2 linked regions of the Ruegeria pomeroyi DSS-3 genome follow. The protein of the gene in region 2 binds, or shares a complex with, the protein of the main gene of each other region. Links are inferred from orthologs where the notes say so. Each region holds a gene or a part of one and is shown on either strand. Other genes may lie near its edges. The genes, in order: dnaN and SPO_RS17985.

What was found.
Region 1: the proteins of SPO_RS17985 (region 2) and dnaN are in contact, whole or in part, in a cryo-EM structure (PDB 8GIZ), measured with the Escherichia coli proteins. The link is inferred for Ruegeria pomeroyi DSS-3 from one-to-one orthologs.

The regions. Positions count from the first base shown.
Region 1 is NC_003911.12:165,211-169,567, reverse strand. Bases 1,511-4,357 are described here. They hold dnaN (DNA polymerase III subunit beta), read right to left. Parts: upstream 3,570-4,357; coding sequence 2,451-3,569; downstream 1,511-2,450. Other genes in these bases: dnaA (chromosomal replication initiator protein DnaA), read right to left, coding at 3,831-4,357; recF (DNA replication/repair protein RecF), read right to left, coding at 1,511-2,391. Also shown: SPO_RS00785 (TetR/AcrR family transcriptional regulator), read left to right, coding at 94-681; SPO_RS00780 (LysE family translocator), read right to left, coding at 674-1,294; more of recF, read right to left, coding at 1,291-1,510. UniProt on the Escherichia coli protein: Confers DNA tethering and processivity to DNA polymerases and other proteins. Acts as a clamp, forming a ring around DNA (a reaction catalyzed by the clamp-loading complex) which diffuses in an ATP-independent manner freely and bidirectionally along dsDNA.
Region 2 is NC_003911.12:3,753,726-3,764,969, reverse strand. Bases 2,674-5,597 are described here. They hold SPO_RS17985 (DNA polymerase III subunit gamma/tau), read right to left. Parts: upstream 5,050-5,597; coding sequence 3,298-5,049; downstream 2,674-3,297. Other genes in these bases: SPO_RS17980 (hypothetical protein), read left to right, coding at 5,230-5,597; SPO_RS17990 (GNAT family N-acetyltransferase), read left to right, coding at 2,745-3,218; SPO_RS17995 (NAD(P)/FAD-dependent oxidoreductase), read left to right, coding at 2,674-2,748. In the rest of the region: SPO_RS18010 (lytic transglycosylase domain-containing protein), read left to right, coding at 1-141; SPO_RS18005 (DMT family transporter), read right to left, coding at 97-993; tRNA (5-methylaminomethyl-2-thiouridine)(34)-methyltransferase MnmD, read right to left, coding at 990-1,655; more of SPO_RS17995, read left to right, coding at 1,705-2,673; more of SPO_RS17980, read left to right, coding at 5,598-5,745; SPO_RS17975 (protein-tyrosine phosphatase family protein), read left to right, coding at 5,880-6,377; SPO_RS17970 (hypothetical protein), read right to left, coding at 6,382-6,780; SPO_RS17965 (KPN_02809 family neutral zinc metallopeptidase), read left to right, coding at 7,182-8,033; SPO_RS17960 (TetR/AcrR family transcriptional regulator), read right to left, coding at 8,030-8,587; SPO_RS17955 (alpha/beta hydrolase family protein), read left to right, coding at 8,671-9,531; SPO_RS17950 (hypothetical protein), read right to left, coding at 9,554-9,985; SPO_RS17945 (bifunctional 2',3'-cyclic-nucleotide 2'-phosphodiesterase/3'-nucleotidase), read right to left, coding at 10,251-11,244. UniProt on the Escherichia coli protein: Part of the beta sliding clamp loading complex, which hydrolyzes ATP to load the beta clamp onto primed DNA to form the DNA replication pre-initiation complex.

The sequences.
Region 1 (4,357 bases), 3.6 Mb from region 2 along the record:
CTGCAAAAGTGACCTTGGTCAATTTACATATGGCATAATTGACCGTGGTCAATATATATTTTTGACCACGGTCATTTTATTGAAAGGACAGCCATGACCCGGCCGCCGCAGAAACGCCGCCTGGAAACCCGCGCCCGCCTGTTGGCCGAGGCCGCTCGGCTGGTCGAGGCGCAGGGATATGCCGGGCTGCGGGTCGAGGATGTGGTCGAGGCCGCTGGCGTCGCCAAGGGCACACTGTTTTCCCATTTCACCGACAAGGATGGCTTGCTGGCTGTCCTGATCGGTGCCGAGGTGATGCGACTGATCGACGGTATGGAGACCGCAGGACCCCCCGATGACCTGCCGCAGCTGATGCATCGTTTGGCGCCGCTGCTGGACTTCATCGCCAGTGATCGGGTGATCTTTGATCTGCTTCTGCGCTATTCCGGTTCTACCGGGGCCGAACGGAACGAGGTTGTGGCCGATGGGTTCTACCGTCAGATCGACCTTTGGGCGGGTTGGATCGCGGGCATGCAGGCGGCGGGCACCGTTCGCGGCGATCATCCCCCGGCCCTGTTGGCCGAGGGCATTCAGGCCTTCCTCAACCAGATCATTGCGATCCGCTTCTGTCAGGGCGGTCAGGCCACCGGCACACCAGCCGGGGCGCTCTATCCCTTTCTGGCCGCCTGGCTGATCACGTAAAGGGCAGGATCAACCCGACCACGATCAACATACCACCCGCCGTCAGGTTCATCCGCCTGAGCGCGCGGGGCGAACTCAGCACCCGCCGCACCCGATCGACAAAGGCGGCCAGCATCAGATTGCCCACCAGCGGTACCACCTGCGACACGGCCACGATGGCGACAAGGTCGATGGTGGTGATATCGGATAGATCGAAGAAACCCGGCAAGATCCCCATATAGAACAACACCGCCTTGGGATTGCCCAGGATCACCACCAGCCCCGCCAGAAACCCGGCCCAGATACCGGGCCGGGTCAACCGGCTGTCACTGGCGATGGTGCGGTCGGCGTTTCGGATCGTGACGATCCCCAAAGTGACAAAGACCAGCACCGCAACCACCTTGAGCGCCAGCGCGATCTGGGTCGAGGCAGCCGTGATCCAGCCGATACCCAGAACTGCCAGAACCGGCCACAGGCTGTCGCCCACCACCACGCCCAGCGTTAGCGGCCAGGCAGCCTGAAACCCACCAGACAGAGTGCGCGCCGTCAGCGCCAGCCAGACTGGCCCCGGCGTCAGGAACAGCACAAAAACCGCCCCGGCATATAGCGCCAGATCAACCGCCGACAGGGTCATGTTTCTACCACCTCTGATTGACCATCGCGCTCGCACAGGGCGATGGTTTGCGCCCGAGCACCGAGTTCGGAAAACAGTTCAGGCCCGGTGCCCGTCATCCAGGCCTGCGCGCCCAGCGCACAGATCTCGTCATAAAGCGCCGCGCGGCGCCCCGCATCCAGATGCGCCGCGATCTCGTCCAAAAGCAGCACCGGCGGCGCCCCCACCTGTCGGGCCAGCGCGCGCGCATTGGCCAGGATCAGCGAGACCAGCAACGCCTTCTGCTCACCGGTCGAACAGTCGCTGGCGGGCACGCCCTTGGCGGCATAGACACCGTACAGGTCGCTGCGATGCGGCCCCACCAATGTCCGCCCCGCGGCCAGATCGCGAAACCGGCTCTCGGCCAGCGCCTCGCGCAGGTCACCCTCGCTTTCGGGCAGGGCGCCCTCGGTCTGGATCAACTCCAGCTCGGCGGTGGGAAAGCTGGTTTCGGCCTGGGTCTGTGCAGCGGCCAGCGCGGTCAGGGTGCTCTGGCGCGCGGCATGAATCCGGTGTCCCGCGGCTGCCATCTGGGTTTCCAGTGCCAGATACCAATGGGCATCGCGCACCTGTTCGCGCAGCAGGCGGTTGCGCTCGCGCATGGCCTTTTCATAGACCAGAACCGCCTCGGCATGATCGGGCTCGAAACTCATGGTCATCCGGTCGAGAAACCGCCGCCGCCCCTCGGGCCCCTCGATCCACAGCCGGTCCATCGAGGGTACCAGCCAGACCATCCGCACCAACCGCCCCAGCGCCACCTGGCTGGCCGCCTTGTCGTCGATCCGCACCTGCCGCGCCGCGCCGCCCTCGGACCAGGTTTCGATCTCGTGGCGTTGATGCCCCGCGACAAGCTCGGCGCTCAGCTTCCAACCCAGCACCTCGGGGCGCCGGGTCATCTCGGCCGCGCTGGCCCGGCGCATGCCACGCCCCGGCGAGAACATCGAGACCGCCTCAAGGATGTTGGTCTTGCCCGCCCCGTTGGGCCCATGGATTGCCACGGGCCGCTCGTCCAGGCTGAGCCGCAGCAACCGGTGCGACCGGAAATGCGAGATCGTGATTGCGGTCAGGGCCAGTGCCATGACCCCTCCCTTCTTCTGTTCGAAAATACCTCCGCCGGAGGCATCGCGCGTCAGCGCGATCAGACGCGCATCGGCATGACCACGTAGACCGCGCTCTGATCATTGCCTTCGCGCATCAGGGTCGGATCCCCCGAAGAGTTGAACAGGAACACCGCGTTTTCGCGATCCACCTGGCTGGCAATCTCCAGCAGATATTTCGCATTGAACCCGATCTCCAGCCGTTCATCGCTATAGGCGACGGCCAGTTCCTCTTCGGCGGCTCCGCTGTCGGGTGCATTGACCGACAGGACCAGCTTGTCCTCGTCCAGCTGCAGCTTGACCGCGCGCGAGCGCTCCGAGCTGACGGTGGCGACCCGGTCCACCGCCTTGGCGAATTCCGAGGCATCCACCTCGAGCCGCCGTGTATTCGCCTGCGGGATCACGCGGGTATAATCGGGGAAGGTGCCGTCGATTACCTTTGAGGTAAGCGTGATATCGGGCGTGGCAAAGCGGACCTTGGTCTCGCTCACTGACACCGCGATATCCATCTCGTCATCGTCTAGCAGCTTGCGCAGCTCACCCACGGTCTTGCGGGGCACGATCACGCCTGGCATATCGGTGGCCCCCGCCGGCAGGTCCGCGTCGATCCGGGCCAGACGGTGACCATCGGTAGCCACGCAGCGCAGAACCTTGCCGCCATCGCCATCGGCCACATGCATGTAGACACCGTTCAGGTAATAGCGGGTCTCTTCGGTCGAGATGGCGAATTTCGACTTGTCGAACAGACGCCGCAGAACCGCGGCATTGGCGGTGAAATTCGACTGATATTCCGACGAAGCCATGACCGGAAAATCCTCGCGCGGGAGGGTGGCCAGCGAGAAGTTCGAGCGCCCGGCCTCGACCGTCAACCGCCCGGCCGCCGCATCCGCCGTCAGGGTGACCAGCGCGCCGTCCGGCAGCTTGCGCACGATCTCGTGCAGCGTGGTGGCCGATACCGTGGTGGCACCTGCCCGCTCGATCATCGCGGGCGCCTTGTCGACCACTTCGATATCCAGGTCGGTGGCGCGGAATTGCGCGCCTTCGCCCTCGGCCTCGATCAGCACATTGGCGAGGATCGGGATCGTGTTCCGGCGCTCGACAACGGATTGCGCTTGCGCAACAGCCTTGAGCAGGGCGCCGCGTTCGATGCTGATCTTCATGTCCCTTCATCCTCCGAATGGGCCGGGAAGGGCAAACTAGCGGGTTCCCCCTTCGACACAAGGCTTTTTTGGTTTTCTCGGGCCTAACGCCAACAGCGTCAAGGGGGCGTCCCCAGATGAGACGCGATTATGGCATGGTTGCAATCCGGGAAGTCGGCTCGCGCTCCTCAAGCCCTGCGGGCTTTCCTCGCGAAGAGGCCCGCCAGGGCCGATGAGCGCACCGAAAAACGCGGGATGGCCTTCCGGCCACCCCGCCTGGCCTCACGCCTCCAGCGCGCGGCGCAGCATTTCGACATCTTCGGCAATCTGGCCGTCAGTCAGCTTCAGTTCTTCGATCCGCTTGACCCCATGCATCACCGTGGTGTGGTCACGCCCGCCGAACCGTCGCCCAATCTCAGGCAGCGACCGGCTGGTCAGCTGCTTGCACAGATACATCGCCACCTGCCGCGGCCGCGCGTAGGAACGCAGACGTTTCGGACCGATGATATCGCTCAGGCGGATGTTGTAGTAATCCGAAACCTTGCGCTGGATCTCCTCGACCGTGATCTTGCGCTCCGAGGCGCGCAGGACATCGGCCAGGCAATCCTGGGTCAGTTCCATGTCGATCTCGCGCCCGACCAGCGAGGCAAAGGCAAAGAGACGGGTCAGCGCCCCTTCAAGCACGCGCACATTGGTCGAGATCCGATGCGCCAGGAATTCCAGCACCCCATCCGCGATGACCAGATCGGGATAGGTGGTGCGGTACATCTGCACCTTGGTTTGCAGGATACCCAGGCGCAGTTCGTAAT
Region 2 (11,244 bases):
GAGACCCGCAATTACATCATGCGGGTGACCGAGAGCCTGCCGGTCTATCGCGCGCGCCTTGGCAAGGAGCCGCTGCCGCTGCCCTTTTCAGCCGAGCTAGCGGGATCGACTTTGCGCGCGTTCGCGCCACAGGGTGAATAGACCGGCGGCCACGATCAGCGCCGCACCGATGATGACGGCGCTGCGCAAGGTCTCGCCAAACACCGTGATGCCCAGGATCGCGGTCCACATCAGGTGGAAATAGGCAAAGGGCTGCACCGCGCTCGCCTCGGCCATCTCGTAGCATTTGATCAGCAGCCAATGCCCCAGGGCGCCGCTGACACAGAGCAGCGCCATCCAGCGCCAGTCGGGGGCACTCATCGGCTCCCAGAACCACAGGCCCACGGCGGTCATCGCCACTGCGCCGGTGACGCCAGTCCAGAAAAAGCTGGTGGCGGTGCTGTCCTGCCGGGCGGCATAGCGGGTCAGCAGGCCGTAAAGCGCGAACATCAGGGCCGAGATCAGCGGCACCACCGCCCAGGGGTTGAACACGCCCATGCCCGGCTGAAGGATGATCAGCACGCCGACCAGCCCGACACCGATCGCGGCCCAGCGCCGCCAGCCGACCTTTTCTCCCAAGACCGGGCCGGACAGGGCCGCCACCAGAAGCGGGTAGCAGATGAACACCGCCATGCTCTCGATCAGGCCCAGAACGGTAAAGGCAAACACTGCCACACAGATCTCGCTCGCCAGCAGCAACCCGCGAAAGATTTGCAGGCCCGGCTGCGCAGTGCGGGTAGCGGCGCGCAATCCGCCACGGGACCGGGCCGCCAGCGCGATCACGAAAGCGGCAAAGAACCAATAGCGGATCATCACCACCATGTAGGTGTTGTAGCTTGACGCGAGATGGCGCGAGATACCGTCCTGAAGTGCGAACACGACCGTGGCGGCCAGCATCAGCGCGATGCCGACGGGGATGTTGTTCTGCTGCGCCCGTGCCGTGCCTTGCGTCATCGCAGAACCCCTTGTGTCATATGCCGTTTGCGGCCGTATCCCGGCAGGCGCGTCACGGTGAAGCCTGCCGCCTCCAGCCCGCGCCGCACAAAGCCTGCCGCCGTGTATGTGGCAACCGTGCCGCCCGGTGCTGTCCGGTTTGCGACATGGGCCAGCAAATCCTCCTGCCAAAGCTCGGGATTCTTGGCGGGCGAAAAGCCGTCGAGGAACCAGGCATCGGCCCGGCCCGTCCATTCCGGCAGGGTCTGGCGCGCATCGCCCTGCACCACGTCCAGTTGCAAAGTGCCCAGATCGCAGGGCGTTCCGGCCCATGCCGACAGGAACCGCTCGGCCCAGGGGCCAAGCTCGGGAAAGGCCGCCAGCGCCCGGGCCATGTCGGCCGGCGCCATCGGATAAGCCTCGAAACTGGTGAAACGCAGCGGGGTTTCTATCCCCGCCCCTTCCCATGCGGCCCAAGCGGTCAGCATGTTGAGCCCGGTGCCAAAGCCCAGCTCGGCGATATGGAACCCCGGCGTGAACCGCCCGGGCAGGCCGTTGCCGGCCAGAAACACATGCCGCGTTTCCGCCAGCCCGTTTTCGAGCGAGAAATAGGGGTCGTCGAACCGATCCGAGACCGGTATCCGGTCCTCGGTCCAGCTGAGTTTCGCTTGCTGGTCAACCATGCGAATATCCCCTACGAAATCGGCGCGACACTGGCGAAAGGGACGGGCGATGGCAATGGCCGATGTGACGATACGCGGCGCGGGGATTTTCGGCCTTTCCATCGCATGGGCCTGCGTGTTGCGCGGGGCGCGGGTGCAGGTGGTCGATCCGTTCGGGCCTGGGGCCGGGTCCTCGGGCGGCTTGGTTGGCGCGCTGGCCCCGCATGTGCCGGAAAACTGGAACGCCAAGAAGGCCTTCCAGTTCGATAGCCTGATCATGGCCGAAGGGTTCTGGGCAGGGGTCGAGGCGGCGGGTGGCGTGTCGCCCGGATATGGCCGCACCGGTCGCATCCAGCCACTGGCGGATGAGCGCGCCGTGGATCTGGCGGATGAGCGGGCGGAAAACGCCCGCACCCTGTGGCAGGGGCAGGCTGAATGGCGGGTCTGCCCGGTTGATGAGATGGGCAGCTGGTGCCCGCCCTCACCCACCGGGTTGGTGGTGCATGATACGCTCAGCGCCCGGATGCATCCGCGCCGCGCCTGTGCTGCGCTGGTGGGTGCGCTGGCCGTTCGCGGGGTCGAGGTATTGGCCGAGGCGCCCGACCGGGGGCAGGTGATCCACGCCACCGGCATCGCCGGGCTGGAAGAGCTGAACCGGGCGCGGGGGCGCCTCGTGGGCACCGGGGTCAAGGGACAGGCGGCGCTGTTGCGCTTCGATGCCGGGCGGCAGGCGCCGCAGCTTTTTGCCGATACGGTGCATATCGTGCCCCATGCGGACGGGACGCTGGCAATCGGCTCCACCTCGGAACGCGACTATGACGACCCGACCAGTACCGACGCGGCGCTGGACACGGTTCTTGACCGCGCAATGCAGGCGGTGCCGCTCTTGCACGGCGCCGAGGTGATCGAACGTTGGGCGGGCGTGCGCCCGCGCTCGCGCTCGCGCGCACCGATGCTGGGGGCGCATCCGCTTTATCCCGACCAGTTCATCGCCAATGGCGGCTTCAAGATTGGCTTCGGCATGGCGCCCAAGGTGGCCCATGTGATGGCCGAACTGGTGCTGGAGGGGCAGGATAACATCCCCCAAGACTTCCGTCCGGAGGCCTCGCTATGACGCCCGTCGCGCCCTATCGGATCGCTCCGGACAGCCCGCAGATCGGGGCGATCCTGGCCCTGATCCGTGACAGTTTCGCCTTTATGGATGGCCGGATCGACCCGCCCTCTTCGATGCACCGGCTGACCGAACAGGCCGTTGCCGCGCAGGCCGCTGCCGGTGAGGTCTGGGCGCTGGGCGCGCCGCCGGTGGCGGTGGTGTTCCTGACGGTCAAGCCGGGGCGGCTCTATCTCGGCAAGCTGGCGGTGGATGCATCCATGCGCGGTCAGGGTCTGGCGCGCCGGCTGGTGGCACAGGCCGAGACCCGCGCCCGGATACTGGGCCTGCCGGTTGTCGAGCTGGAAACGCGGGTGGAACTGGTGGAGAACCACGCCACCTTCGCCCGGCTGGGATTCGCAAAGACCGGCGAAACCGCGCATCCCGGTTACGATCGGCCCACCTCGATCACCATGCAAAAGAGACTTTTCTGAAGCGCGCCAACGGTTGCCCCGGGCGGCCACGAGAATTTTCGTCGAAAATTCTCGGCGCTCCGCGATCGAGAGTTGGCGCTCAGCCGTCCTCGAACGGATCCCATTCGTCCTCGACCTCGGGCAGCGCCTCGGTCACCACCTTGGCGGCGCGTTGTTCCGGGGTCTCGATATGGGTGATCCGCGCCTTGGGAAACTGCGCCAGTACCGCCTGTACCAGCGGGTGTTCACGCGCCTTTTCCTCCAGCGCGTATTTCTCGGCGTTGCGGATCTCGTCGATGGTCTTGCCGCCGCCCTGCGCCACCACGCTGACCGCCCATCGATTGCCGGTCCAGCGTTGCAGCGCACTGCCCAGCCGCTGCGCCAGATCGGTGGGCGCGCGTTCGGTGGGCTGAAATTCGATCCGGCCCGGCTGATAGCTGACCAGCCGCAGGTCCATCTCGATATCGGCCAACAGTTTGCCGTCGCGATTGGCGCGGATCAGCTCGACCAAATGCTCGAAGGTGGGAAAGCGCGCCAGCGCCGTTTGCGGATCCTGCGCCAGCGCCGCAACCGGCCCGCCGCCACCGCCGCGCGGGGCGGGCGCATAGCTGGCGCTGACGCCGTTCTGGGCCGGGGCACTCGCGCCCTGACCAACACGCGGCCCTCCGCCGGGGTTCGGCGGCGGCGGCGCATCCTGCAACCGCTTGATCAGCTCTTCGGGGCTGGGCAGATCGGCCACATGGGTCAGCCGGATCACTGCCATCTCGGCGGCCATCATCGCGTTGGGGGCGGCGGCCACCTCTTCCAGCGCCTTGAGCAGCATCTGCCACATCCGGGTCAGCACCCGCATCGCGAGCGCATCCGCCATCTGCTGGCCGCGCGCGCGCTCGTCCGGCGACACGGTCGGATCCTCGGCGGCATCGGGGGTGATCTTGACCACCGACACCCAATGGGTGATCTCGGCCAGATCGCGCAGCACCGCCATCGGGTCCGCACCCTCGGCATATTGCGCGCCAAGCTCGGTCAGGGCCGCGCCCGCATCGCCGCGCAGGATCATGTCCATCAGGTCCAGCACCCGGCCCCGGTCGGCCAGCCCCAGCATCGCGCGCACCTGCTCGGCGCTGGTCTCGCCCGCACCATGGCTGATCGCCTGATCCAGCAGAGAGGTCGCATCCCGCGCCGACCCTTCCGCCGCGCGCACGATCAGCGCCAGCGCGTCCTCGGCGATCTGCGCGCCTTCGGCATCGGCGATCCGGCGCATCAGCGCGATCATGTCCTCGGGCTCGATCCGGCGCAGGTCGAACCGCTGGCAGCGGCTCAGCACCGTCACCGGCACCTTGCGGATCTCGGTGGTCGCAAAGATGAACTTCACATGCGCCGGCGGCTCCTCCAGCGTCTTGAGCAGCGCGTTGAACGCGCTGGTCGACAGCATGTGAACCTCGTCGATGATATAGATCTTGTAGCGCGCGCTGGCGGCACGATAGCGGACGCTGTCGATGATCTCGCGGATGTCGTTCACGCCGGTGCGGCTGGCGGCGTCCATCTCCATCACGTCCACATGGCGGCCTTCCATGATGGCCACGCAATGCTCGCATTTGCCGCAAGGCTCGGTGGTGGGGCCGCCATTCCCATCGGGACCGATACAGTTCATCCCCTTGGCGATGATCCGCGCCGTGGTCGTCTTGCCGGTGCCCCGGATGCCGGTCATGATGAACGCCTGCGCGATCCGGTCGGCGGCAAAGGCGTTTTTCAGCGTCCGCACCATCGCGTCCTGCCCCACCAGATCGGCAAAGGTCTCGGGCCGGTACTTGCGGGCCAGCACCTGATAGGGGGTCGAGGGCGCGTCGGACATTTTCAACTTTCGTCGGGTCTGGATTCTGGTTCTGCAGACGGTACTGGCCAGCGGGGCGAAGGTCCACCGCCCGTGTGATTGTTTCAGGGATGGAACAGGATTGGGCCGCAAATGGCGGGTGCGTTCCCCTCTCTCGAGATTGATGCAGACGCGTACAGGGGTATACGAATCTGTTCCGTCGTGTCCCTTCCCGTTGGAGGTAACGCCGTTCGGGACGATGACACGAGTGCAAGTGGCGCGGGCGATGATGCGAATTCCGACAATTTCGGCTCTAACCTGATCAACGGACAGCAGGGAGATGATTTCATTGTTGCGGTGGACGATCGCAGCGACCTGGGTAAGGTGGACACCGTCAAGGGTGGCGTCGGGCGCGATACCCTGGTCGTGGACGAGGGGGACCTGGTCACCACCAGGGGTGGGGCCGATCAAGACATCCTCGAAACCTATAGCGGCGTGGCGGACGGCTATGACGTTGTCACGATCACCGATTTCGATACGGCACGAGATGTCCTGACCCTGCAAGGCGAAGCTTCGCTGCTGCGTCCGGGGAACGGAGACGAGACACCGGTCAGCGTGCAGGAGCTTGATGATCAGACCGGCACCATGGTCCTGATCAACGGCATTCGGGTGGCGCACCTGATCGGCGCTCAGGGCGTGAGCCCGGATCAGATTCGCGTGTATATAGACAACCGCTGACCCGCGTCGCGGTGCAGTTTGATCTGTTCACGGGTATCTTGTCTTGCGATACCACCGCGTTAAAGGCCATTCTACCCTTGGGGTCAGGATCGCCACGCCCCGTGGCAATGGTCGGTCGGGAAGGGATACCGCAGATGGCGCAGCTGGTGCTTTATGCGCTGAAAGTCGGCGGCGGCACGCTGGCGATCTGCCAGTTGCCGGGTATATCGGGCGATTATGCGGGCGATGTCGATCTGATCGGATCCTGGGCGCCGGGGCTGGTGATCTCGATGACGACCGAGGTCGAGATGCTGCAGCATGGCGCGCGCAACTTTGGCGCCGATGTACAAAGCCGGGGTTGCCGTTGGGCGCATCTGCCGGTCGAGGATTTCGGAACTCCGGGCCGCGAGGCGCAGGCGAAATGGAGCGCGATCAGCGCCTCGGCCCGCCATGCCCTGCGCGGCGGCGGGCGGGTGCTGATCCATTGCAAGGGCGGCTGTGGCCGGTCCGGCATGGCGGCGCTGCGCCTGATGATCGAGACAGGCGAAGCCCCCAAGGCGGCGTTGGCGCATCTGCGCTCGGTCCGCTCCTGCGCGGTCGAAACCGACGCCCAGATGGACTGGGCGTTGGCTGGCCGGGCGATCCGCGAGTGACCCGTCAGGCGGTTGGCTGAACGGGTGCCGAGACTTGTGCCGCGTGCGCGCGGGCTTCGACCATGGCGCAGGGCACCGGGCCGCTTCCGGCGGCAAAACCTCCGCCTTCAGACCCCAGCAGCGCATCGGCAAACCGGTGCAGGTGTGGCAGGGCGGTATCTTCGTCAACGCCGCAGAACACCCGCACCCGGCTATGCGAGGCGGCGTAGCGTGCCAGACAACCGGCCCCGCAGGGCGGCATCTCGCAATGGCCTTCGATCTCGAATGACGCATCGGTCATCGGTTCGGCCCGGCGCAACGCGCGGGTCAGGTTCTCGGCCAGCCCCGACAGGGCGGGGCAGGGCCTGCCGGTGCGACGGCATAGGGTTGCGGCAAATTCATGCGTTTGTGTGGTCCAGATCATCCTGCGCCCTCCGCGCGGCGGAACAGGGTGTCGGGGACCGGCCACTCAGGGCCAAGGCATCCCGTCCGGACACCCCGCCCGGGTTCGAGTTACGGTTGCGATGGCAGGTCTCCTGACTTGCGGGTCCGGGCTTTGCCGGCCTTCCCGGCCCGGGGGCCAGTGGCATTTCGGCATCGCTCACCGCTTACAGTTGCGGGGGCAGTCTCGGCATTGGTCCTCTGTCGCCAGAGGGCCGCACCGTGTTCCCTTTTCATCCCGGCGCATGCACGACCGGGAACCATCGACCCAGCGGTAGCGGGTGTTGCGGGCGCCTGTCAAGCGCAAGTCCATTCCGGGTTTCGGACCCTTTTGACGGGTGCTAGAGTCGGCGCCGGACAGACAGGCTGCGAAGGGTGATCGGCATGCGGTTGAAAGGCGTTCGCGGCAGCAGGAATGTCGAGGATCGGCGCGGACAACGCGGCGGTGGCGGCAAGGGTATCGGCGGGCGCGGCCTGGGCATCGGCGGGGTGCTGCTGCTGTTGGTGATCGGCGCCTTTACCGGCATCGACGTGACCCCGTTTCTGACAGAGCAGCCACAAGCGCCCCAGAGCGCCCCAACAGAGCTGTCCGAGGAAGAACGGCAGGCGGGCGAATTCGTCTCGCGCGTGCTGACCACAACCGAAGAGGTCTGGACCGGGGTGTTCCGCGACCAGCTGGGCCGCGAGTACACCCCGCCGACGCTGGTGCTGTTCTCGCAGGTGACATCCAGCCCCTGCGGCGGCGCCTCGGGTGCGACCGGGCCGTTCTATTGCCCGGCCGATCAGAAGGCCTATCTGGACACCGATTTCTTTGCCACCCTGGCGCGGCGATTGCAGGCGGGGGGCGATTTCGCCGCCGCCTATGTCATCGCCCATGAGGTGGCCCATCACGTGCAGAATCAGCTGGGTATTCTTGGCAAGGTGGATCAGGCCCGGCGGCGCTCCTCGCAGGTCGAGGCCAACGCCCTGACCGTGCGGCTGGAATTGCAGGCCGATTGCCTGTCCGGGGTCTGGGCGCGCTCGGTCTGGGGCCTGATGGAGCAGGGCGACCTGGAAGAGGCGCTGAACGCCGCCCGGATGATCGGCGACGACCGGCTGCAACGTCAGGCGGGCCGGGTTCCGCAGCCGCATACCTTTACCCACGGCACCTCGGCGCAGCGGGCGGCCTGGTTCGAACGCGGGTTCGAAAGCGGCCAAGTCGCAACCTGCGACACCTTCAATACCAACCGGCTCTAATCCGCGCCCGGCAGCATCTCGGGCAGGCGGCGCAGCACGTCCGAGGATTGCCGGGCGCGGGCCAGCATCCAGCCGCCTTGCAGCAGGATGAACATGGTCTCGGCGGTCTTTTGCGGATCGGCCAGCCCAAAGCGGCTGGCGTGATGCGCGCCCTCGGTGATCCAGCCTTCGAACAGGTGGTGGGCATGGGCGCGGAATGCGGCGTTGTCCGGCCCTTCGAACAGGGTTGACGAGATCGGGCAGCCATCCCACTGGCCCGATTTGTCGAACAGTTTAGCGACCTTGCCGCACAGCACCTCCATCCCGGCATGAAAGCTGTCAGCCGGTTCGAACGAGGCCGCGATCAGCCGCAGCATCTCGTCCGAGGCCCAGGTGGCCGACGCCAGCGCCAGGTCGGATTTCCCGTTGGGAAAGTGGTGATAAAGCGAGCCCTTGGGCGCTTCGGCCTCGGCCAGCAACTCGGACAATCCAACACCGTGATACCCGCTGCGCTGGAACAGCTGGGCGGCGGCGCGGATCAGGCGATCTTTGGTCGGAAGCGGACGTTGGGTCATTTGACAGCGATATTGACAGCTCTAGACCGATTGGTCCAGATGGGAGAAATAGACCAATCGGTCTAGAGCATCTGGAGGCTGGAATGCTGGATATGCAAGCAAGCGTCGTGGTTGAGGATTTTCATTTTCCGTCAGGGTCGGCGCAGCTATCGGCGCGGCTCTATCTGCCTGCGGGCACGCCCCAGGTTGCAGTGGTGATCAACGGCGCCACCGGGGTGCCGCGCGAGTACTACCAGCATTTCGCCACCTGGCTGGCGGCCGAGCGCGGCATCGCCTGCCTGACCTATGATTACCGCGATTTCGGGCATTCGCTGAGGGGGCCGCTCGCGGCCTCGACCGCCACCATGTCCGACTGGGCACTGATCGACATGCCCGCCGCCTATGCCGAGATGCAGCGGCGGTATCCCGATCTGCCGCTTTGGGTGATCGGCCATTCGGTCGGTGGTATGCTTGGCCCGCTGCAACCGGGGATCGAGCCTATCGCCCGGATGATCTGCGTCTGTTCCGGGCTGGTGCATCATTCGGACCACCCCTGGCCCTATCAGGCGCTGGCGCGGCTGTTCTGGTTCGGTCACGCGCCGCTTTTGGTGAAAACCCTCGGTTATCTGCCGGGGCGGCGGATCGGTTTCGGGTCCGACCTGCCACCCGGCGTCTATTGGGAATGGCGGCGCTGGTGCACCACGCCCGGCGCCTATCTGCCCGAGATGGGCGACCGCCTGCCGCAAGCCGACTGGAGCCGTTCGGGTGCGCCGGTCGACATGTTCGCATTCGAGGATGACACGACCATCCCGCCCAATTGTGTCTGGCGCCTAGCCGATGTCTATGGCGAGACCGTGCGCAGGCATCTGCTGCACCCGCGCGCGTTTGGGTTGCGCGAGATCGGTCATCTGGGCGCTTTCGCCCGACGAAACGCCGCGCTGTGGCCCCGGTTGATCGCCCCTTGAGGCAGGGGCGATCGAGGGCCGGTCAGCGTTTGTTTCGACCTATCATCTCACGCCTCACCGCGCGCACCATCTTGTCGAACGCCTTGTCGGGCGCGCGGGCCTCGGCCACGCTTTCCGAGTTGCGAGCACCCTCGCGAATACCGACCGTTGCCTCCCCGGCGTCGGTTTGAGAGATCATCAAAGTGGTCTTGCACACGCCGGACGAGTCCACCAGCGCCCCGGTCCGGTCGGAGTGACACCAGGCGAGGATCGGGCCCAGATCGGTTGGGCCGCACGCGTTGACCGCCAGCACCGTCAGGAACGGCACCAGCGCTTCGGCCCGCGCGACATAGGCGCCGGAAAGGGCCGCGGCCTGCGTGGCAAAGAAAGGGGACCATCCAAGGTCCGGAAGTGCAAGAGACACCGGTTTGCTTGTTGCGAAACAACGCAAGACGGGCGGATGGCGCACGCGCATTCGATCGGAACGGGTTCATGCAGGGGTATGAGTCGTCAGAACCGCGCTGCCCGAAGGGTCGTTGCTACAATCATAAATCCCTCCGCAGTCTAGAGGGTTCCAAGTGCGGCACAGCGAACGGCGGTGAAAGTGAGAGGCTGGACATCGACCCAAGCGGGACTCGTTGTGGCTGCTTCCTTCCGGACCTGACCAGGTTGGCGAGGCGCTCGCCCGCGCCAACCTCTCGCGACCCGATATAGGCGGGTCGGGTCGGGATGACAAGATCTCAAAGCCCGACGCGCAGGCGAAGAAACCCCTCGGCATCAAGGCCCAGATCGGAGATGTCGCGCCCGGCAAGCTCGTCCAGATGATCGCGGGCCCGTGGTCCGGTGCGCAGGATCGCGCTCTGCCCCGGCAGTGGCGCCAGTCGCCAGGGGTGCGGCGCCTGTTCCAGCGGGTCGGCGGGCAGCCGGCCAGAGAGATAGTCATGCAGGGCGCTCTGTATCCGCAGGCTTGGCAGTGGCACGGGTTCTCCCCGATCCAGCATCAGGAAATGGCCGCCGCCATTGGCGCGATAGTTGTTGAGTGCAACTACGAATTTCTGCCGATCATCGACCGGGGTGCCGTTGTGGCACAGGGAGCCGATCCGTCGGTTCTCGTCCGCGATCAGGCGACCGCCGATATCGTATCGCGGTGGCGCTCTCGGATCGATCTCATAGGTCAGCCCGTAAAGGCTGTCGAAGTTATGCCCGGGCACAGAGGTATCCAGCAACATGTCGCAGGCCCCGGCCGGTGCCGGTGACAGAAATACGCCGGCGGCCATTTCCAGCCATTCGCGCAGGTCGGCGCCGGTCAGGACCAGCGCCCGCAACTCGTTGGGAAACATGTGCAGGTCGGCCACATGGCGCATCGACAATGGCCCGGCGGGCACGTCGGTATAGTGGTCTGGACCCGCGCGCCCCCCAGCCTTGAGCGGGGAGACCGATGACAGCAGGGGCAGGTCAGCCAAGGGCGTACCGGCAAGAAACGGGCGCAAGGCGGCGGCTTGCGCGGCGGCAACCTTGGCCAGTCCGCGATCCGGAGCGACAAAGGTGAAATAGCTGTGCATCGCGTCGTCGGCATGTCCGGCGGGTTGATTGGCGGCAGCGCAGGTGGCGGCGTGATCCGCGGCCAGCAGCTGCATAAGGGCGGTATCCGCAGGTCCTTCGGCAGGGCGCAAGACGGCCTGGGCCCGCGCGACGCGCCAGCGGCCACCCGGGGTTTGCCGCAGATCGAGGTCG